Regions from separate parts of the Methylobacterium sp. CM6246 genome, predicted to be linked through region 1. Evidence: predicted binding sites of a transcription regulator. Region 1 holds the regulator's gene; each other region holds the start of a gene.
What was found. Region 1 encodes PhoB, which activates phosphate uptake and scavenging genes when phosphate is short. Its sites were predicted from a motif close to TGTCATNNANCTGTCAT; they were not measured.
Positions count from the first base shown of each region.

Region 2: ACYQPG_RS14950 (YdcH family protein) is a predicted target of PhoB. The motif match lies at 917-933, and genes of this name have one in related genera.
Region 3: ACYQPG_RS28505 (calcineurin-like phosphoesterase C-terminal domain-containing protein) is a predicted target of PhoB. The motif match lies at 2,092-2,108, and genes of this name have one in related genera.

Region 1 is NZ_JBTXKY010000001.1:4,735,459-4,742,840, forward strand. Features, by position in the region: gene ACYQPG_RS22910 (50S ribosomal protein L11 methyltransferase) at 1-445, shown strand, start outside; gene ACYQPG_RS22915 (ribosome modulation factor) at 476-664, shown strand; gene ACYQPG_RS22920 (hypothetical protein) at 703-963, opposite strand; gene ACYQPG_RS22925 (aminopeptidase P family protein) at 1,145-2,977, shown strand; gene ACYQPG_RS22930 (hypothetical protein) at 3,003-3,149, shown strand; gene ACYQPG_RS22935 (protein-disulfide reductase DsbD family protein) at 3,410-5,563, shown strand; gene phoB (phosphate regulon transcriptional regulator PhoB) at 5,609-6,304, opposite strand; gene phoU (phosphate signaling complex protein PhoU) at 6,479-7,201, opposite strand.
Region 2 is NZ_JBTXKY010000001.1:3,037,880-3,045,261, reverse strand. Features, by position in the region: gene ACYQPG_RS14955 (propionyl-CoA synthetase) at 1-339, opposite strand, end outside; gene ACYQPG_RS14950 (YdcH family protein) at 721-903, opposite strand; gene ACYQPG_RS14945 (YdcH family protein) at 1,074-1,295, shown strand; gene purE (5-(carboxyamino)imidazole ribonucleotide mutase) at 1,466-1,963, shown strand; gene ACYQPG_RS14935 (5-(carboxyamino)imidazole ribonucleotide synthase) at 1,960-3,069, shown strand; gene ACYQPG_RS14930 (tetratricopeptide repeat protein) at 3,350-4,222, shown strand; gene ACYQPG_RS14925 (acyl-CoA dehydrogenase family protein) at 4,496-5,650, opposite strand; gene ACYQPG_RS14920 (acyl-CoA dehydrogenase family protein) at 5,858-7,054, opposite strand; gene ACYQPG_RS14915 (acetyl-CoA C-acyltransferase) at 7,057-7,382, opposite strand, start outside.
Region 3 is NZ_JBTXKY010000001.1:5,905,716-5,913,097, forward strand. Features, by position in the region: gene ACYQPG_RS28500 (heparan-alpha-glucosaminide N-acetyltransferase domain-containing protein) at 1-388, shown strand, start outside; gene ACYQPG_RS28505 (calcineurin-like phosphoesterase C-terminal domain-containing protein) at 393-2,051, opposite strand; gene ACYQPG_RS28510 (L,D-transpeptidase family protein) at 2,192-3,490, opposite strand; partial or broken gene ACYQPG_RS28515 (copper chaperone PCu(A)C) at 3,839-4,270, shown strand; gene rcdA (protease adaptor protein RcdA) at 4,728-5,258, shown strand; gene ACYQPG_RS28525 (MetQ/NlpA family ABC transporter substrate-binding protein) at 5,305-6,084, opposite strand; gene rpmE (50S ribosomal protein L31) at 6,530-6,778, opposite strand; gene ACYQPG_RS28535 (ABC transporter transmembrane domain-containing protein) at 7,021-7,382, shown strand, end outside.

The DNA of each region.
Region 1 (7,382 bases):
GCATGTGCTGGATGTGGGCACCGGAACCGGAATCCTGGCCTTCGCGGCCGCCAAGGTTTTGCGGCAGCCGGTTGTGGCGGGCGACCTCGACGGCGAGGCGGTCCGGACCGCCCGGGAGAACGCCCGCCTCAACGGCCTTGGGCCCTATCTCAAACTCTACGAGGGTCCCGGCGTACGCCACCGGCTCGCGGACCGGACGCGGCACTTCGACCTCGTCTTCGCCAACATCCTCGCGCGGCCCCTGCGCCGCCTCGCTCCGACCCTGTCGCGCGTGGTCGCGCCTGCGGGCGTGCTGGTCCTGTCAGGCCTGATCGAGCGTGACGTGGCGGGTGTGCTCTCAGCCTACCGCCACCAGGGCTTCCATCTCGTGAGAAGCGGCCTGATAGAGGGCTGGGTCGCCTTGGTGCTGGCCCGCGGCGGTGCGGCGAAGCGGCCCCGGCACTGAACCGGGACCCGGGCCGCGCATTGCCCGGGCATGAGCCAGACGCCGCGCCCCAATCCGCCGTCCGATCCCATCACCGAGGGCGCGCAGGCCCGGGCCCGGGGCCGTCCCAAGGATTCCTGTCCCTATCCGGCCGACTCACCCGACCGCATCGCCTGGCTCGAAGGTTATGATGGCGTGCCATCCGGCAAAGCCCCGGATCTGCCGATCGCCGACGCCTGATTCCGTCGTACCGTCGGGAATCCCAAACCGTCCGTGCACTAACGCGCGGTCCGGAGCCGTCCAGGCCCCGTCGATCCTTCCGACAACGCCTCGACGACCGGGCTTCCCGCATCGTCCGCGTGTGCGACCGGGGCGCCGAGCGCAGCCATCAGGACGCGCAGACCCTCGACCCACTCCTCCGCCTCCGCAAGCGAAGCGAAGCCGTCGCGCCGGATCACCGTATCCGGCTCGATCGTGGTGATGGCGTCGAAGAGACCGTCGGCTCTGTCGCTGATTCGGTAGAAGACGCGGCGTGGCATGACCTGGGAGATAGGGCAAAGATCTGGTGTGATAAGATTGCGCACGACTCTAAACCATAGGTTACGCCCGCGAGCATCATCCGAAAGGTGGGTGGACGGCTCGAAAAACCGCGCTGCGCACGATCCACGCGTCGATTCCGCCCGGTTGCGACGAGGGACCGCCCGGCGATAGGGTCCGCGCATGACAGAGCCAAGTCCGCCCCGCCACCGGTTCCAGACCTTCGACGATCCGAGCCATCGCAAGGGCGTGGAGCGGATCGAGGCCTTGCGCGCGGCCCTGCGCGAGACCGCCGTCGACGGGTTCGTGGTGCCCCGGGCCGACGAGCATCAGTCGGAATACGTGCCGGCCGACGCGGAACGGCTGGCGTGGCTCACCGGCTTCACGGGCTCGGCCGGAACCGCCCTGATCCTGATCGAGTCGGCGGCCCTGGTCGTCGATGGGCGCTACACCCTACAGGCGCCGGAGCAGGTCGATACCGGGATCGTCACCGTGGTGCCGCTGGCCGAATCGACCGCGGAGACCTGGATCGCCGACAACCTCAAGCGCGATCAGGTTCTCGGCTATGATCCTTGGCTGCACACGCCGGACGGCGTCGCCCGCCTGGAATGGGCCGCGGTCAAGGCCGGCGGATCGCTACGGCCCGTGCCGAACCTCGTCGACGCCGTCTGGGCCGGCCGTCCGAAGCCGCCGGCCGGGCCGGTGGTTCCCCATCCCGAGGCGTTCGCGGGTGAGTCGGTCGCCGACAAGCTCACCCGTGTGCGCACGGCCCTGGCTGAGGGCGGCTGCGATGCCCTGGTGATCTCCGACCCGCACAATCTCGCCTGGGCGTTCAACCTGCGCGGCTCCGATGTCGGCCATACACCGCTGGCGCTGGGCTACGCGATCCTGCCACGCGAAGGGCGGGCGCGGCTGTTCCTGGTCTCGCCCAAGGTCGATCCGGCCCTGCGCACGGCGCTGGCGCCGGTCGCCGAGATCCTGTCGCGAGCCGACCTCGATGACGGGCTCGGCTCGCTCAGCGGTGTGCGCGTGCGGGTCGATGCCGCGACGGGCGCCGTGGCCCTGAAGGAGAAGATCGAGACCGCGGGCGGGACCGCCGATATCGGCAAGGACCCGATCACCGGCATGAAGGCGGTCAAGAACACCGCCGAGATCGCCGGCGCGCGCGCCGCTCACACCCGCGACGGCGCCAGCGTCGTGCGCTTCCTGGCTTGGCTCGACGGCGCCGCCGCCACGGGGGGCTTGAGCGAGATTGCCGCCGTGGAGGCCCTGGAGGATTTCCGCGCGGCCGGCGGCGACCTGCGCGACGTGTCGTTCCCAACAATCTCGGGCTCCGGCCCGAACGGGGCGATCGTGCATTACCGGGTTACGCGCACCAGTGACCGGACCGTGCGGGCCGGCGAGCTGTTCCTGATCGATTCCGGGGCTCAATACCCGGACGGCACCACCGACATCACCCGGACGGTTGCGGTCGGCGCGCCGACGGATGCGATGCGCGACCGCTTCACCCGGGTGCTGAGGGGGCATATCGCCATCGCCCGGGCGGTGTTCCCAAAGGGCACGACCGGCGCCCAGATCGACGCGTTCGCCCGCGCTCCGCTGTGGCAGGCCGGGCTCGATTTCGACCACGGCACCGGTCATGGCGTCGGCGCCTTCCTGTCGGTGCATGAGGGTCCGCAGCGCATCGCTAAGACCGGGACCGCGGCGCTGGAGCCCGGCATGATCCTGTCGAACGAGCCGGGCTACTACGCCCCGGGCACCTACGGCATCCGGATCGAAAACCTCGTCCTCGTCGAGCCCCGTGAGATCCCTGAAGGCGAACGCCCGATGCTCGGCTTCGAGACCCTGACGCTCGCACCCTACGATCGGCGGCTGATCCGCCCGGACCTGCTCGAGCCGGAAGAGCGGGCCTGGATCGACGCCTACCACACCCGGGTGCGCGACACACTGGCGCCGCTCGTCGATGCCGGAACCCGCGGCTGGTTGGACCGCGCCACTGCGCCTCTGGCGCTCTGATCCGGGCGCCTTCGAGTGCGCCCCGGTGCAGAACGTGCGCCTCGGCCACACGCAAGGATCGGATGGTGACGATGTCCGGCGGGTCCAGCTGATCGTCTGCGACGACGCCACCGACCCGCTCGACGGTGACAAGCTGTGCGACGTCGGCTTGGCGATACGCAAAGCTCTTTAGACGGCCGGCGAAACGCTGCGCGTCATCGCCGAGCACGCCGAACAGCGCGAGCTCCACGAACTCAGTGAAGGGTCGCCCTCTCCCTCATCCTGTTCGAGCCCCGCTGAGCGCCTCAGCGGCGTCGTGGCCGATGGCTCATGGGCTGGAGCGCAGGACAGGGCCCGAACCGGCGCGCTATAAGGCCCGTCACGAGACGACCCGCCTGCGTCTCGGAGATGACGCGGGTGAAACCGCGGCCGACCCGCGCGCGAAGGGACAGCATGATCCGCCGCCTCGCATTCCTTGTCCTGGCCCTTACCGCAAGCCTATCGGCCGCGTCGGCGCAAGGCTTCCGCACGCCACCCGACTTGGTGCGGTCGAGCCTCGTGGCCGAGCCGATCGCGGTGGCCGGGGCGCAGCCGTTCACCCTGGCGGTGCGGATGCAGGTGAAGCCGGGCTGGCACGTCTACTGGCGCAACCCGGGCGATTCCGGTCTGCCCCCCGAAGTGACCTGGACCTTGCCGGCGGGCTTCAACGCCGGCGCGATCCGGTGGCCCGCCCCCGAGCGCATCGCGATCGCGACGCTGATGAACTACGGCTACGAGGGCGAGGTCACCCTGCTCGTGCCGGTCACGCCGCCGCCGAGCCTCGACCCGGCCGATCCGGTGCGGATCCAGGCCAAGCTGACCTACCTGGTCTGCGAGACCGAATGCGTCCCGGGCTCCGCCGACCTCGCCTTGACCCTGCCGGTGGGCGAGCCCCGGCCAGATGCCGGGCAGGCTGCCATGTTCGAGCGGGCTCGCACCGCATTGCCCGCCCCTGCGCTCTGGCCGCTGCAACTCTCGAGTCAGGGCGACACGCTGCAACTCGACTTCGCCGCGGCCGGCCTAAAGCCCGAGTCTATCAAGGCCGCATCGTTCTTCCCCTATTCCGAGACCGCCATCGACAACGCCGCCGTCCAGGTGATGCGCGTCGACGCATCCGGCCTGCACCTCACCCTCGCGCGGAGCACCCCGACGGACCCGGCACCGGCCGCCCTGCCGGGCGTGCTCACCGTGGAGGAGACGACCGGTGCCGAAACGCATCGCCTGGCCTTCGCGTACGGGGACGAGCCGGTTGCACCGGTCCCAGTGGCTGCACCCGAGGCCTCCGCCGCAGCCCAACCGGTCGCCCCGGCCTTCGACGCGCTGACCCTGGCGACCGCGGCGGGCCTGGCCTTCCTGGGCGGGCTGATCCTCAACCTGATGCCCTGCGTCTTTCCCGTCCTGTCGATCAAAGTGCTCGGCCTCGTCCGGCATGCCGGCGAGAGCGCGGCGCGCGTGCGCCTGCACGGCCTCGCCTACACGGCTGGGGTGATGGCGAGCTTCCTAGGCCTTGCAGGCTTGCTGCTCGCCCTCAAGGGCGGCGGGGCCGCGATCGGCTGGGGCTTCCAGCTGCAATCGCCGGCCGTGGTGGCCGGGCTCGCCTATCTGCTGCTCGCCATGGGCCTGAGCCTGTCGGGGGTTGTCCATGTCGGCGGTCGGCTCACCGCCATCGGAGACGGGCTCGCCCGGCGCTCGGGTCTCAGCGGCTCATTCTTCACGGGCGTTCTCGCGACCCTGGTGGCGACCCCCTGCACGGCACCGTTCATGGGCTCGGCCGTGGGCTTCGCGCTGACCCAGAGCGCCGGCGTCGCGCTCGCGGTGTTCGCCAGCCTGGGCTTGGGCCTCGCCCTGCCCTTCCTGGCGCTGACCCTGTGGCCGCCGGCGCTGCGGGCGCTGCCGCGGCCGGGCGCCTGGATGGAAACCCTGAAGCAGGTTCTGGCTTTCCCGGTCTACGCAACGGTGGCGTGGCTGATCTGGGTCCTGGCCCAGCAGGTCGGCCCGCAGGGGCTTCTGGTGGGGCTGATCGGCCTCGTGCTGGTGGGCTTCGCGGCCTGGGCCTGGGAGCACGGGCGCGTCGCCGCTTCGCGGGTCGGACCCGTCGTCCAGGGCGTCGCGCTGCTGACGGTCGTCGCCGTCGGGGCACTGACCCTGACCCTCGATCGCGACCGGGCCGTGCCCGTCGCCCAGGCCGCCGCAGAGGGCGTCGAGCCCTTCACGCAGGCGCGTCTCGACGCCTTGGTGAACGCGCGGCGGCCGGTCTTCGTGAACATGACCGCCGCCTGGTGCATCACATGCGCGGTCAACGAGACGACCTCGTTGTCCACGAAGGCCGTGCGGGCCGCCATGAAGGATCGGGGTGTGACCTACCTGAAGGGCGACTGGACCAACCAGAACCCCGAGATCACCCGCCTGCTGGAGGCGCATGGGCGCAGCGGCGTCCCGCTGTACCTGCTCTACACGGGCACTGGGGAGGCACAGGTGCTGCCGCAGATCCTCACCGAGGGAACGGTGCTGGCGGCCTTGAAGGTGGTACCGGCCGCCTCCGGTAAGAGCGCAGCGCTGGCACGCTGACCGAGGAGGCAGGCGCGCCGTTCCGCCCCGACGGGCTGGAGGTCTTCAGGCTTCGAGGGAAAACGTCTCGTCGAAGGCGTATCCCGAGCCCCGCACGGTGCGGATCGGGTCGGCCTGCCGGGGGGCGTTGAGCGCCTTACGCAGCCGCCCGACATGTACGTCCACGGTGCGCTCGTCGATGTAGACGTCGTGGCCCCAGACCCCGTCGAGGAGCTGTTCACGGGAAAAAACCCGGCCTGGCGCCAGCATCAGGAATTCCAGCAGCCTGAATTCGGTTGGTCCGAGATGGAGTTCCTCGCCGGCGCGCCGGACCCGGTGGCCGGAGCGGTCGAGCTCGATGTCGCCCGCCGCCAGACGGTCGGCGACGTGGGCCGGCTTGGCCCGACGCAGCAGCGCCCGAACGCGGGCCAGCAGTTCCGGCACCGAAAACGGCTTGACGATGTAGTCGTCGGCGCCGGTTCCGAGCCCGCGGACCCGGTCGCCTTCCTCGCCGCGCGCGGTGAGCATGATCACCGGCAGACGCTCGGTCTCGCGCCGGGCCCGGATGCGGCGGCACAACTCGATGCCCGAGAGGCCGGGCAGCATCCAGTCGAGCAGGACCAGATCGGGCGTGCGCTCGGCCAGGAGCAGTTCGGCGTCGTCACCGCGACTGGCCGAATCCACCAGGAATCCTTCGGCCTCCAGGTTGTAGCGCAGCAGGGTAGTCAGCGCCTCCTCGTCCTCGACGATCAGGACTTGCATGCTCACGTTCGATAACCCGTTCCGAATTCGGCACGCATCGAATCAACCGCGCCGGAGGGCCCGGACGCGCCGATGGTGCGGCAGGGGCCGTGATTCCTCAACCCACGCGCACTCCCACCGGGGCTTTGTCCCGCAGGTGGGAGTGCGCGCTGCGGAGGAACCGCGAACCGCATGTCACGGGGCCGTGGCGGCAGGCCCGACCGTCGCGTAGTTCGACGCGTCGTTCTTCGGCCGCTCGCCCGCCAGCGTCTCACCGGTGGCGAGGTAATGGATCGTCTCGGCGATATTGGTGGTGTGGTCGCCGATGCGTTCGACGTTCTTCGCGCAGAAGAGCAGATGCGTGCAGAACGAGATGTTGCGCGGATCCTCCATCATGTAGGTGAGGAGTTCGCGGAACAGCGAATTGTACAGGGCATCGATCTCGCCATCCCGCTCCCAGACATCGTAGGCCGCCTTGATGTCGCGGCTGGCATAGGCGTCGAGGATATCCTTGAGCTGAGCTTCCGCGAGGTCGCTCATGTGGCGCACGCCGAGCACGATCTTCTGCGCAGGCGCCTGATCGGAGATCGCGACGACCCGCTTGGCGACGTTCTTGGCGAGATCGCCGATCCGCTCCAGATCGCCGGACACGCGGATTGCCGAGATGGTCTCGCGCAGGTCGATCGCCAGCGGCTGACGCCGGGCGATGAGCAGCACTGCCCGCTCTTCGATGTCACGCTGGAGCGCATCGAGGCGCTTGTCGGCGAGGATCACCGCCTGGGCGAGCGTATCGTCCCGGCGGACGAGGGCATCGGTCGCCTCGGCGGCCATCTTCTCGGCGACGCCGCCCATCTCGGAAATCGAGCGACGCAGGTCATCCAGGTCGGTGTCGTAGGAACTGACGATATGGCCGGGCATGGTGGATCCTTCGATGGCGTCCCGCAAACCTTGATCCGCGAGGTCTGGCGGAAACCCGCCGCTGCGATCACGGATACCGTTGTACGTTTCCCGGTACCCAGTCCCTTGGATAGTTCACGTCATGATGCGGAGCGGAGCAGATTTCGGCACGCGACAAAAACAACCGGAATAGGCCGATGTT
Region 2 (7,382 bases), 1.7 Mb from region 1:
GACGCCGAGATCGGCCAAGACGGCCGCGAGCGTCGCCACCGAATCGCGCAGGGCCCGGTAGCTGATGCTGCGCTTCGTGCCGGTGACGGGGGAATCGTACAGGATCGCCGCCTGCTCGGCCCGCGCCCCGTCGGCGTGGCGGTCCACCGCGTTGTGGCAGGCGTTGAGCGTCCCGTCCGGGAACCAGCGGCCGTAGGGCCCGGCGTCCGGCGCGAAGATCTGCTCGGGCGCGCGCGACCAGTCGAGCGCCCGGGCCGCCTCGCGCCAGAACGCCTCCGGGTCGCGGCGCGCCGCGACATAGATCTCGGGATAGCGGCCCGGCAGGCTGGCGGTGGTCATGGGCGCGGCGTGTCCTCGGAGCCGCTCTCCGGCGGCATCCCGGAGAGATTAGCCGATTCTGATTTTTTTGCGCGCGCGAGCGGTCGTCCAAGTGGATGATAACGCGCTTATGGATCGCTACCGGGCTCAGCCGAAGAGCCGGCTTCTCCTACCCAGTCCCATCATTCTGATGTTCTGGACCGAAGCGGAGGCCTCGAAGGAGGGTTCCAGGGATCGCGGCTGCATCTGGAGGGCGCCTTCGAGGCTCAGTGGCGCGGGCGCCTCGCGACGGGGTCTCGGTTGGAAGAGCGTAAAACACGCGTGCAGAGAACCGCCGCACCGGGCGGACCGATACGGCGGTTCTCATCTTGAAAGTATGTTCGTGGGACAGTCAGGCGTCGCTCAGTGCAACGTATCGTTGCCGGCTTGCAGCCTTTTGATTTCGTCCTTGAGAAGAAGTTTCCGTCGCTTCAGTTCGGCAATGTGGAGGTCGTTCGCAGAAGGCCTGTGGATCGCCTCGTGAATCTCGCGCTCGAGGGCTTCGTGCTTCCGGGCGAGTTGGCTCAAATGCGTCTGCAGCGACATGAGTCGAATCTCCTGTCATTGTTCCGACACATAGAGACTGGCACAGGATGCCGCACCTGTCGAAGCCTTTTCTCCGGCCAAGCCTCACGAATGCTTGCACGGCCGGCTTGTCCCGCGGCGGGGCGTAACGCATGCTCTTCGATCTGGAACGGTCTTCGATCCCGCGGGTGATGATGGCGGACGAGTCGGGTGAGAGCGCGCAGTCGGACCTCGAGGCCGAGCTGAGTCGTCTGCGCGAGGAGCACCGGGGCCTCGACGGCGCCATCGAGGCGCTGGAGCGCAGCGTCGCTGGGGATCAGCTTCAGATCCAGCGCTTGAAGAAGCGCAAGCTGACCCTGCGCGACCGGATCTACCATATCGAGGATGCCCTCACCCCCGATATCATCGCTTAGAGCGCGCCGCCGAAGTGGATGCCGGTTCGGGGTGAGCGAGCGCAGCGCGTCGCACCGGAAGCCGGAAACCATCTTCCGGGACGGTCCACCGATGCCGGTGGACGCACTGGCCCGCCGCCTTGCCGCCGGGCCGCCTCGCCTGTAAGCGGCCTCTTTTGCCGGGACATACGATGGCGTCGCCTCCCGTCGCGATCATCATGGGCAGTCAGTCCGACTGGGCGACCATGCGGCACGCCGCCGAGACGCTCGATGCGCTCGCGGTGCCGTACGACGCCCGGATCGTGTCGGCCCACCGCACCCCGGACCGGCTCGTGGCCTTCGCCAAGGGCGCGGTGGCGGACGGGTTCAAGGTCGTGATCGCCGGTGCCGGCGGGGCCGCGCACCTGCCCGGCATGGCGGCCGCGATGACCCGCCTGCCGGTCTTCGGCGTTCCTGTGGAATCGAAGGCCCTGTCCGGCCAGGACAGCCTGCTGTCGATCGTCCAGATGCCGGCCGGCATTCCCGTCGGGACGCTGGCGATCGGCCGGGCCGGCGCGGTCAACGCGGCGCTGCTGGCGGCCGCGGTGCTGGCGCTCGGCGATCCGGGCCTGGCGGAGCGGCTCGAGGCGTGGCGCGCGGCCCAGACCGCGTCGGTGGCCGAGCGGCCGGTGACGGAAACGCATTCGTGACGGACACACCCCTGAAGCCCGGCTCCACCCTCGGCATCGTCGGCGGCGGGCAGCTCGGGCGCATGATCGCGCTCGCGGCGGCCGCTTACGGCCTGAAGGTGCACGTCTACGCGCCCGATCAGGACAGCCCCGCCTTCGACGTCTGCGCCCGGACGACCTGCGCGGCCTACGACGACCCGCAAGCGCTCGCCGCCTTCGCGCGCAGCGTCGACGCGGTGACCTACGAGTTCGAGAACATCCCGCGCGCCACCGCCGACATCCTGGCCCGGCACGCGCCCCTGCACCCGAACGCCGAAGCTTTGGCCACCACCCAGGATCGCCTCAGCGAAAAGGAATTCATCAACCGGCTCGGAATTCCGACCGCCCCGTTCCAGGCGGTCGACACGCCCGATGACCTCGACCGGGCGATCGCGGCGCTCGGCCTTCCGGCGGTGCTCAAGACCCGCCGGTTCGGCTACGACGGCAAGGGTCAGCGCATCCTGCGCGAGCGCGCCGAGGGCGACCGCAACGCGCTGTTCGCCGAGTTCGGCGGCGCGCCGCTGATCCTGGAGGGCTTCGTGCCGTTCGAGCGCGAGGTCTCGGTGGTCGCCGCCCGCGGCCGTGACGGCGGCTTCGCGGCCTTCGACCTGTGCGAGAACGAGCACCGCGACCACATCCTGGCGCTGACCCGGGTGCCGGCCCCCGGCCTGACGCCCGAGACCGCCCGCGCCGCCCTCGACATCGCCAAGCGGATCGCCGATGCGCTGGATTATGTCGGCGTGCTCGCCGTCGAGATGTTCCTGGTGCGCCAGGACGGAGCCGAGCGGCTGGTGGTCAACGAGATCGCGCCGCGGGTCCACAATTCCGGGCACTGGACCATCGAGGGGGCGACGACCTCGCAATTCGCCCAGCATGTCCGCGCGGTGTGCGGCTGGCCGCTCGGCGACTCGGCCCGGATCGGCGGGTTGCCGGTGGAGATGCGCAACCTGATCGGCGCCCAGGCCGACGATTGGTCGGGCCTGCTGGCCGAGCCCGGCGCCCACCTGCACCTCTACGGCAAGGGCGAGGCCCGGCCCGGCCGCAAGATGGGCCACGTCACCCGGCTGGGATCCGTTCCGATCCCCTGATCGAGCCCGGTTCTGCGGCTTCGGGAACACACCGGACCGGCCGCACGCGTGCCGGAGGCCGCCCCCGGACGCCTGCGCGCCGTCGAGCCATACCTTCGCCACATCCCGCCGCTTCCACCACATCGTGGGCGGTCACGGAACCGCGCGCCTTTAAGCCGGCATTCACCGCGATGCGCGACGGTGCCTCGGAGACGAGGGGCGCGGCGCGGGCCGGGCGACGGGACAATCGGGGGCGGGGTGCGCGCGCGAAGGCGGGCCGCGCCCCGGGGAGAGTGGGGCGATGATCGTACGCAACGGGCTGGCACACAAGATCGCGCTGATCGGCGCGGCCACGCTCTCGGCCGCGGCCCTTGCGGGCTGTGAAACCGTCGGCAGTGCCGCCAGCCCGCGGCAATACGCGGTGGTGGAGACCGACACCACCGGCGCCACCAACGTCAACATCGCGTCGCTGACCGAGGTGATCCAGCGCAACCCGAACGACGCTGCCGCCTACAACACCCGCGGCGCCGCCTATGCCCGGGCCGGCCAGTTCAACGACGCCATCGCCGACTTCACAAAGGCGATCCAGATCGACCCGAATTCGGGTTCGGCCTACAACAACCGCGCGCTGGCCGAGCGCCAGGTCGGCCGCGACGCCGCCGCGCTGCAGGATTTCAGCAAGGCGATCAGCATCGACCCGAATTACGGGCCGGCCTATATCGGCCGCGCCAACGTCGAGCGCGCCCAGGGCAACGTCGACCAGGCCCTGTCCGACCTCAACGTCGCGATCCGGCTGATGCCCGAATCGGCCGAGGCCTACCATGCCCGCGGCCTGGTCCGGCAGAAGCAGGGACAGGACACCCAGGCGATCGCCGACTTCGACGCCGCGATCGACCGCAACCCGTTCGTGTCCGCGCCGTACGCGGCCCGCGGCCAGAGCCTGATCGCCACCAACCAGTACCCGAAGGCGATCGAGGACTACAACGCGGCGCTCAACGTCAACAACAAGGACGCCACCTCCTGGGCCTATCGCGGCCTCGCCTACGAGAAGTCGGGCCAGCGCAAGGAGGCGCTCGAGAATTACCAGCGCGCCGCCGTGATCGAACCCAACAACGCCGTCGCCCGCGCCGGCCTCGGCCGCGTGCAGGGCGGCGTGGGCTCGCTGTTCAACTGATCTCGCAGACGACCGAGACGGTCCAGGCCGGCGCCCTCCCCTCGGCATGAGCGGAGGGCGTTCGTGTATGGCGTGGCGCGCGCCGGAACGTTCGAGCGCATGAGCCTCTCTGGCTCCACGGTCATTCCGGGGCCGCGAAGCGGAACCCGGAACCCGGAAACTCGACTCGAGCAGGACCCGGCACTGTCGGCGGCTCTCGATTGCCGCCTCGGGCGGCCCCTTCGGTTCCAGGCTCCCCTGCGGCGCCCCGGAATGACGGTGTACGTCCGTTTCTCACGCCGCCAGCAGGCCGTTCTCCCCTTGCGTGATCCGGCGCAGGTGGTGGGCGGTGTCGCCGAGCTGGTATTCGATCATGGCGAGCCGCTTGAAGTGGTGGGCGCCGATATATTCGAGCGTCATGCCGATGCCGCCGTGGAGCTGCACCGCCTCCTGGCCGACGAACCGGCAGGCCTTGTTGATCTGCACCTTCACGGCCGCCAGCGCCGCCGCGCGCGCGGCCGGATCCTCCGCCTCCACCATCATGGCGGCGTAGAGGGCCATCGAGCGCGCCTGTTCGAGCTGGATCAGCATGTCCACGGCCCGGTGCTGGAGGGCCTGGAACGAGCCGACGCTGACCCCGAACTGCGTGCGGGTCTTGAGATACGCCACCGTGAGCTTGTGGAGCGCGTCCATCGATCCGACCGCCTCGGCGGCGAGCGCCGCGATCCCGTGCTCGGCCACCCGCTCCAGCAGCGGCAGGCCGCCCTCGGGATCGCCGAGCGCAGCGTCGGCCGGCAGCGCGACGTCCGAGAACGACACCTCCGCGGCCCGGCCGCCATCCTGGGTCGGGTAGGCCTCGATCGCGACCCCCGGGGCGTCCGCCGGCACCAGGAACAGGCCGATCCCGTGCGGGTCGCGCCGCTCCCCGGAGACCCGCGCCGAGACCACCATCAGCCCGGCCGCGTCGGCGTTGGGCACCACGCTCTTGGCCCCGCTCAGGACGAAGTTTTCGCCCGAGCGACGGGCCGTGGTCGCCACGTCGTGGAGGTCGTAGCGTGACTGGCGCTCGGTGTGGGCCAGGGTAAGCCGCAGGCTGCCGTCGATCACGCCGGGCAGGATCTTTTCCTTCTGCGCCGCGCTGCCGCCGAGCCGGAGCGCCGTCGCGCCGAGCACGAGGCTCGCGAACAGCGGCTCGACCACGAGGTTGCGCCCCACCGCCTCCATGACCAGCATGGTTTCGACCGGGCCGCCGGCCAGCCCGCCCTCGTCCTCGGAGAAGGGCAGGCCGGTGACGCCGAGTTCGGTAAACGCCGCCCAGCCCGCCTCGGGGAAGCCCAGGGGCGCCTTCAGCCGGGCCTGCCGGCTCTCCAGCGACGGATACAGGTCCGCCGCCATCCGCTCGACGCTGTCGCGCAGGAGCGACTGGTCCTCGTTCAGGTCGAAATCCATGGTGGTGTCCTCTCGCGGAAGGTCACGGGCGCCGCGTTCATCCCACCCACACCCTCATCCTGAAGTGCCAGAGCGCAGCGGAGGCCTCGAAGGAGCCCTCCAGCCAGCCCCGCGACCCCTGGAGTTCTCCTTCGAGGCGGCTTCGCCGCACCTCAGGATGAGGGGGTCGGGTGGGATCGGCGGGGGCGGCTTGCGGGCCCCCTGCCCTCACAACCCCAAGATCCCCTTGGCGATGACGTTGTGCTGGATCTCGTTGGAGCCGCCGTAGATCGAGACCTTGCGGTTGTTGAAGTAGCTCGGCGCCGCCGCATCGACCCAGTCGAAGCCGCCGGGCAGGTTGTTGGCGCCGGCCCCGCGCGATGGTGCTGCCAGCGCGAACGGTCCGGCGAGCTCGACCAGCAACTCCGTCGCCGCCTGCTGGAGCTGCGAGCCGCGGATCTTGAGGAGCGAGGAGGCGGGATCCGGCTCCACCGAATCCGCGCGACCCTGCTTGGCCGCCACCCGCATCTGGGTGATCTCCAGCGCCTTCAACTCGACCTCGACCTCCGCGACCCGGCCGCGGAAGTCGCGGTCGTCCCACATGGTCCCGGAGCCTGCCGGCATCTCCTTGGCGAGGCGCTTGATCCGCTGAATGCGTTCCTTGGTGAGGCCGATCCGGGCGATGCCGGTGCGCTCGTTGGCGAGCAGGAATTTTGCGTAATCCCAGCCTCGGTTCTCCTCGCCGACGAGGTTCTCGAGGGGAACGCGCACGGAATCGAAAAAAACCTCGTTGACCTCGTGCCGGCCCTCCAGGGTCAGGATCGGCCGCACGGTGATGCCGGGGGTCTTCATGTCGATCAGGAGGAAGGAGATGCCGCGCTGCTTCTTGGCCTCGAAGTCGGTGCGCACGAGACAAAAAATCCAGTCGGCGTGCTGGCCCAGCGTCGTCCAGGTCTTCTGGCCGTCCACGACGTAGTGGTCGCCGTCGCGCACGGCCTTGGTCTTCAGGGAGGCGAGGTCCGAGCCGGCGCCGGGCTCGGAGAAGCCCTGGCACCACCAATCGTCGAGATTGGCCGCGCGGGGCAGGAAGCGCGCCTTCTGGTCCTGCCGGCCGAAGGTCGCGAGCACGGGGCCGAACATGTAGCAGTTGAACTGCTGCGGCAGCGGCACCGCGGCCTGGAACAGCTCCTCGGTGTAGATGTAGCGCTGTATCGGGGTCCAATCCCGGCCGCCCCATTCCTGCGGCCAGTGCGGCACCGCCCAGCCCTTGGCGTTGAGGATCCGCTGGCTGGCGACGATGTCCTCCTTGGCGAGGCTGCGCCCCTCCGAGACCTTCTTTCGTATGTCAGCCGGGATCTTCTCCCGGCAGAAGCTACGGACCTCGTCGCGGAACGCGATTTCGTCCGGCGTAAAGCGCAGATCCATCGTCAGCCTCCGATCTCGAACAGGCCGGCGCAGCCCTGGCCGCCGGCCACGCACATGGTCACCACGGCGTAGCGCGCCCCGCGGCGGCGGCCTTCCAGGAGGGCGTGCCCCACGAGCCGCGCCCCCGACATGCCGAACGGATGGCCGACCGCGATGGCGCCGCCGTTGACGTTGACCTTGTCCGGATCGATCCCGAGCGTGTCCCGGCAATAGACCGACTGGGACGCGAAGGCCTCGTTCAGCTCCCACAGGTCGATGTCGGCGACCGTGAGCCCCTGCCGCTCCAGCAGGCGCGGCACCGCGAAGACCGGGCCGATGCCCATCTCGT
Region 3 (7,382 bases), 1.2 Mb from region 1:
CGGCATCGATCTCTGCCTCGCCGCGTCGGCGACCTACGCCCTCCTGACCGTCGCGTCGATCACCGGGAGCCTGCCTTCGCGGTTCCCGCCATCGACCGTGTGGGTGATCGGGCCTGCGCTGTTCCTGCTGCTCTACCGGGCGGCCAGCATGGCGATCGTGCGGCGCATCGCGGTCCCGCGCCTCTGGACCAGCCCCGGTCGGCACGTCCTGATCTATCTGGTCGCGTCGAACTTGAGCCTATTCGCCGTCCAAAACGTCTGGGGTCCGATCGCTCGAAGCCCGTGGGAGGCCGCGGCGCTCACCATCGTCCTGATGGCCGCGATCACGGTCCTCCGCGCGGCGTTGACGCGTGCGACGCAGGCCGCGTTCATGCTCGCACCGACGTGACCTCCTAACCGCGCGCGCCGTCGCCCGTGACTTCGAGCACGACGCAGGCGCGGATCGGCCGGCCGTACTCGTCGGTGCCCGCGACCGTGACCCGGTGGGCGCCCGGCGCGAGGTCGTCGGGCAGGCCCGCGGTCCAGATGTGGGTCGAGGGCGTCGCCTGCACCCAGCTCTTCCTGGTCTCGGGATAGCGGGCGTAGAGTTCGGTCACGAACGGATCGAGCCGGCGCGTCCGCGCCATCGGCGCCGGCGCCCGGTCGCCGATCCGAATCGCGAGGTTCGTGCGCGGGCCGCCGTCGAACACGTTGACCACGAGGTTGGTCGCCGACAGCGCGTCCTGCGGGACCGGCGGGCGCAGCCGCTGCATCGGGTGGCTCGCCCGGACGATCTCGGGGGCGGCCGGGCGCAATTCGCTCTCGAAGGCGATCCGCATCGCCGCGTCCGGCTCGCCCTGGGCGGGGACGAAGCGAGTGGTGTAGTCGGTGCCGCGGATCGAGAGCACGTGGAAGCCGTTCGGCGTGCCGTCGCGGCTGTCGGCGGACGGGATGCCGGTGCGGGTATCCGGCCCGCTCCACCACGAGCCGGACACGGCGGTCATCACGTGGTGGTGGTGCCGCTCCGCAAGGTAATGGTGCTCGGTGGTGTGGGTGTGGCCGGCGAGGCTCAGCACCGTCCGGCCGGCCAACAGGTCGAGGAGCGCGGCCCGGTCGATCGTCGCGCTGCGCGGGTCGTCGCCGGTATCGGTCACCAGCGGGATATGGGTCGCCAGCACGATCAAATCGTCCGGCGGGCTCTCGGCCAGAAGGTTCTTCAGGAAGGTGAGCGTGCGCTCACCGACATGGCCCCGGTAGGTGTTGGCTCCCACGGGCACCGGCGGCCCCATCCACTCGACGTTGTCGATCATCACGAACAGCGCGCGCCCGTGGCGGAACGCGTAGGTCGGCGACCCGAACACGCGCTTCCAGGTCTCGCGGCTGTGGCGGGCGTCCGGTGCCTGCATGTTGAGGTCGTGGTTGCCGGGCAGGCTGTACCACGGCAGGCCGATCCGCCCGACGATGCGGTTGGAGCGGCCGTAGAGCGAGAGGTCGTCGAACAGCACGTCGCCGGTGGTGAGGCCGAAGGCCGCCGGGATCGCCATGGCCCGGGCGACTGCGGTGTCGCGCACGTGGTCGAGCTCGAACCGGCTCTCGGGCTGCGGATCGGTGAACAGGATCACGTCGAAATCCGCCGGCTCGTCGGCCTTCGTCAGGGTGAAGTCGATCGAGGCCGGGAGCGGACCGGTAGGCGCGAGGCCCCTGTAGCGCAGGCCGAGGCCCGCGGGCGTCCCGCCGGGCTGGTGGATGTAGGAGTGGCGGGGCACGTTGTCGGCGTCCCGCGGCAGGGCATAGCCCGGCGGCTTGATCACGAACACCACCCCGTCTCCCGGCATCGGCAGGCGGTAGCGGCCGTCTCCGTCCGTCCGCACCACCTCCCGGCCGTTGGAGACCAGCACGCCCGGCAGCGGCGCGCGCGTGGAACCGGCCGCCCCGACGGCATAGACGATGCCCGTGGCCTCAGCGGATCCCTGCGCGCCGGCACGGCCGGCCAGGAGCGAGAGGGCGGCGGCGCCGGCGACGGTCTCCCGGCGGGTCAGACGTCCGGACGCTGGGATCGAATCGCGTGGCATCGGGGACTCCTACTCGGCGGCAAAGGCCAAGCAGAGGCATTTGACTGCCGGATGACAGAGCGGCCCCAAACGCGCGAGGCCCGCACCCCGGGTCGGGGTGCGGGCCTCGGATGAACCCGTAGGGTCGAAGCGCGGAGCGCTTACTCCTCGTCGCCAGGCTCGAAAGTCTGGGGCAGCGGTTCGGCGCTGGCGACCGGGGTCGGCGCCCCGATGGTCGAGGGCACGTTCACGCCGTCGCGCTTGTAAATGTCGTCACGGAACTGCACGAGGCCGTCCGGGGTCGCCCAGGCGGTGATGTAGGTCCAGTAGACCGGCACGGGCTGGGCGATGTTGGCGTCGACGCGCTTGCCGCTCTCGATCGCCTGCTCGACCTGCTCGCGGCCCCAGCCGGGCGTGTCCTTCAGGAGCCACGTGATGTACTCGCGCACGTTCTGCACGCGCACGCAGCCCGACGAGATGAAGCGGAAATCGTCGCCGAACACGCCCTTGGTGTTCGTGTCGTGCATGAACACGCCGTAGGGGTTCGGGATGTTGATGCGCACGATTCCCATCGAGTTGAAATCGGCGCCCGATTCCTGCCGGTAGGTGAAGCGCGTGCCCTCGTCCGAGTTCCAGTTGATGGAGCGCGGCGAGACCTCACCGTTGCCCGACAGGATGTGGATCTTGTTGTCGGTGAGGTAGTTCGGATCCTTCTGCATCTTCGGGATCAGGTCCTTCTTCACGATGGAAGCCGGGACCGTCCAGGTCGGGTTGAAGTTGATCTGGGTCGCCTTGGTGTTCATGATCGGCGACTGGCGGTCGATCTTGCCGACGCCGGCGGCGTGCAGCGTGACGACCTGGCCGTTCTCCACGGTCTCCACCAGGGCGGCCGGGATGTTCATGATCACGAAGCGCCGGCCGAGATCGCCCGAATAGGAGCGCAGGCGGACGACGTTGGTCTCGAGCTGATGCAGCCGCACGTCGGCGGGCACGTTCATCGCCTGCTGGGTGGCGAGGCTCATGGCGCCGGTCTGGCTGAGGCCGTGGCGGGCCTGGAACCGCTTCACGCCGGCCGAGACGTACGAATCGTACACGCCGGAGCCGCCGGCGGCCGGATCGAGGTCGCCGGTGACGATCAGGCGCTGGCGCACCGCGGCCACGGCCGGGCCCTTGGCGCCGACGCGCAGGCGGTCGGCGCCGGAGACCGGGCGCCAGCCGCCGCGGTTGACGATGTCCCGGTAGCGCTCGACCATCTGCTCGGTCGCCGACACGGTCTGGGGCGACAGGATCGGCACGGTCTCGCGCTGCACCTGCATGGCGGCGGGCGAAGCGTAGTCCTGCGCCCATTCGGCCTGGGCATAGTTGCCCTGGTCGCGGGCCTCGGCGGCACCGAGGCCGAGCGTGCCGAGCGCGGCGACGCCCAGCATGGCGGTGAACCGGTTTGTTGCCTTGATGCGCATCAGTCGCTGGCTCTTGTCCGGAGTTCGTCAGTTCATGGCGAGAGCGGGTGTACTCGGTCGCCACGGTGTCGGGATGGCCTTAAGACTCCCTATCGAAGGGGCCGGATTGTGGCGTCGGCGTGCGCCAGCGCACGTGGCGACTGGATGCGGCACGGCGACAACAGTCCTGGGTGGACCAGTGTGGCAGAGATGTCACCGCAACGCGGCCGGCGCAGGATTCCGCCTACCTCATAAGGACCGGCCGCGCGGGCCTGACGTGTCGTCTCGGTCGATCATCATCCTCAGGACGGAAGCATGCCGATGAAGATCTTTTGCGCGGCCCTCCTCGGCCTCAGCGTGTTCACGGGGGCGGCCCAGGCCGACCCGATCAAGGCCGGCGACCTCACGATCGACACGCCCTGGCTGCGCGCCACGCCGAACGGCGCCAAGGTCGCTGGCGGCTACGTGACGATCCGCAACTCCGGCACCGCCCCGGACACGCTGACGGGCGCCGCGGTGCCGTTCGCGCGCTCGGGCGAGATCCACTCCATGTCGATGGAGGGCGGCGTGATGAAGATGGCCCCGGTCTCCGGAGGCCTGACGGTCAAGCCAGGCGAGACCGTGGAGCTGAAGCCCGGCGGCTATCACCTGATGTTCGAGGGCCTTTCGGGCGCCCCGAAGGCCGGCGACAGCGTGTCCGGGACGCTCACGTTCCAGCGTGCCGGCACCGTGCCGGTCACCTTCTCGGTTGCACCGATCGGGGCGAGCGCGCCCGGTGGCGGTCACCAGCATCAGCATTAAAACGGCCACCGCCGGGGTGACTACCGGCTCGGCATGAGCCGACGTGCTGAACCAAGCCCTTGGACCCGTTCACGATTGCGCGGCTGCGAGCGGCTCGGGCCTCCGGCTCTGCCGAGCCCGGACGGCGATACACCTTCCGGGTGTCTCGAAATGGGTCATGCAACTGATCCTGGCGTCGCCGCCGCGCCCCTGTTCAAGGCCTGCGCGCCCGAGGGGAGCCCGATTCCAAGACCGGTCCAAGGCACCGTGTATTCGGTGGTGTCCAGGTCACCTTTTGAATGCTTGCAGCTGGCCGTGTACGCCATATCTTAACCATCGGCCGGCTCATTAAGGTTAAGGAAGATCTAACCCTGATGCCGCCGCGGTTCGGCGCTAGGATTGCGGCGTCGCCCGAGAGCCATGGCCGGAATGTCCCGGTCCGGGACGGCTTGGCCCGTCGGCGGCACAGGAGAGGCACATGAACGGCTTCGATGTCACGTTCCGGGACGATCGGGACTGGGTCGATTTCGGCAAGACCTACGTCAATTCCGAGGCGTTCAAGACGCTGTTCCGCGACGGCATGCTGCTCGTGGAAGAGACGGCGGCCTATCTCGACGGCCAGGGCCGGGACGAGTCGCGCCTGGTTTCCCGGGATGCCACGCTCAGCTACGCGGCCGAGAGCATGCGCCTCACGACGCTGCTGATGCAGATCGCGTCGTGGCTGCTCGTGCAGCGCGCGGTGTCGGAGGGCGAGATGACCCCGGCGGAGGCGCTGCAGGAGAAGCATCGGGTCAAGCTCGGCAAGTCCGAGCCGCCGAAGCAGTCGGACTTCTCCCTGCTGCCGATGCGCCTCCAGCAGCTGATCCTGCGGGCGCGCCGGCTGCATGCCCGCATCCTGCACCTGGATTCGCTGATCACCGATGACCGCCCGACGCCGATGCCGGTGGAGAGTCCGGTGGCGGCCCAGCAGGGTCTGCTGCGCATGGCGTTCCGCCTCGGCGAGGGCTGAGGAGGGCGGCGCGGTCGGTCCCGAAGGCTCCGACCGCGCGCAGACCTCAGAAGGCCGGCACTTCCCCCGGCCGCTTGTCCGTGATGTAGGCCCGGATCGTATCGTTCTGATAGGCGTGGACGAGCTTGGGTACCCACGGAGCGTTCTTGTCCGTCTCCCGAACCGCGATGAAGTTGCTGTAGGGATTGTCGACCGACGACTCGATCGCGATCGAGTCCTTGCCCGGCTTCAGGCCTGCCTCGACCGCGTAATTGGTGTTGATCACCGCAGCATCGAGATCGTCGAGGCTGCGCGATAACTGGGCCGCGTCGATCTCACGGAACTGAAGCTTCTTCGGATTGTCGGTCACGTCGAGCACCGTGGGCAGGATGCCGACGCCGTCCTTCAGCTTGATCAGCTTCTGCGCCTGAAGCAGCAGCAGGGCGCGCCCGCCATTCGACGGGTCGTTCGGGATGCCGACCGACGCGCCGTTCCTGAGTTCGCCGACCGCCTTCATGCGCCGGGAATAGAGCCCGATCGGCGAGACGATCGTGGCCCCGACCGGCGCGATCTTGTAACCCTTCGCGGCGATCTGGTTCTCCAGGAAAGGCTTGTGCTGGAAGGCGTTGGCCTGAAGGTCCCCGGCATCCAGGGCGGCGTTCGGCAGGAGGTAGTCCGAGAACACGACGAGATCGAGATCGAGCCCGTCCTTGGCGGCGATCATCTTGACCTTCGCCCAGACGTCCTCGGCATCGCTCATGATGCCGACCTTGATTTTCTCACCCGCCAAGGCCGGTGCGGCGAAGGTCAGCAGAACGGCGACGACGGAAAACAGCCAGCGCTTCATGAAAAACCCCACAGTCGCCGCTTGCAAAGCTCAAGCGCGCAAGAAGATTTATCGACTTAAATTTGAAACTACTCAGGCTCCGCGCGACGAAGACCTCGAGACAAACAGCCGCCACCGGGTCCGTGCGAGACCGTGACGACCGAGGATCGTGACCGGGCGGATCGTCGACGGCACCGGACATTACGACGGCTCGGCTTGGCTGGAAAAGAGGCCGCGCCGACCGGGCCGGCCGGGTGGTACGACCGGTGCGCACCGAGACAGAAGAATATTTTCTCTCTGCGGCGTCAGACAAGATCGAACGCGTCGGCGAGCTGGAAAATTCGCCAGACCATTCCGCCAGAAAATTCTCGCCCCGCTCTGCGACGGCGCAGAACAGGCACGAAAAAACGGGCGGCCCCGCGAGGGACCGCCCGTTCTGATTCGTTTCGGCGCGATCCGTCCGGGATCAGCGCTTGCCGAGGTTGCCGAACCGCGAGTTGAAGCGCGAGACACGGCCAGCGCGATCGAGCATCTTCTGCTCGCCGCCGGTCCAGGCCGGGTGGGTGAGCGGATCGATGTCGAGGTTGAGGGTGTCACCCTCCTTGCCGTAGGTCGAACGGGTCCGGTACTCGGTACCGTCCGTCATCACGACCTTGATGAAGTGGTAGTCGGGGTGCTCGGTCCCCTTGGCCTTTGCGGCCGCGTCCTTCGCCATGACCTGTCGTTCCTGTTCTGGCATGCCGGCGGGGAGCGCAGGAGGCGCCGCCCGGCCCGGAATGCGGAAGGTGTCAGCGGTTGCACCGAACCGTAGGTTCGTGGCAACGGCACGTCCAAGCCGACCGTGGTGGCGGCCCGCGGCCATTGAACACGCGCAATCGGATGAGGGGCGGCGTATATCGCAGGCTCTCTCCGGGAACAAGCGCCGTGGACCGGGTGGGAAGAGACGCGTGAGGCGTGATGGCCCGTAAGACCAAAGCGGCGGCTTCCGGCCGGCCGAAGGCCCCATTGAGCGCGCTCCGGCCGCTCCTGCCCTTCGCCCTGCGGTATCGCGGGCGGATCGTTGCCGGCATCCTGGCTCTCGTCTGCGCCTCGGCCTCGACCCTGGTGGTGCCGATCGCCATGCGGCGCGTCATCGACCACGGCTTCACGGCCGACGGCGCGAACGTGATCGACGCCTACTTCCTCGCGCTGCTCGGGGTGGTCGCGGCTTTCGCGCTCTCCAGTGCGGCCCGGGTCTACACCGTGGTCACGCTGGGCGAGCGCGTGGTTGCGGATCTGCGCAGCGCCGTCTTCGCCCGGCTGACGATCCTCGACCCCGC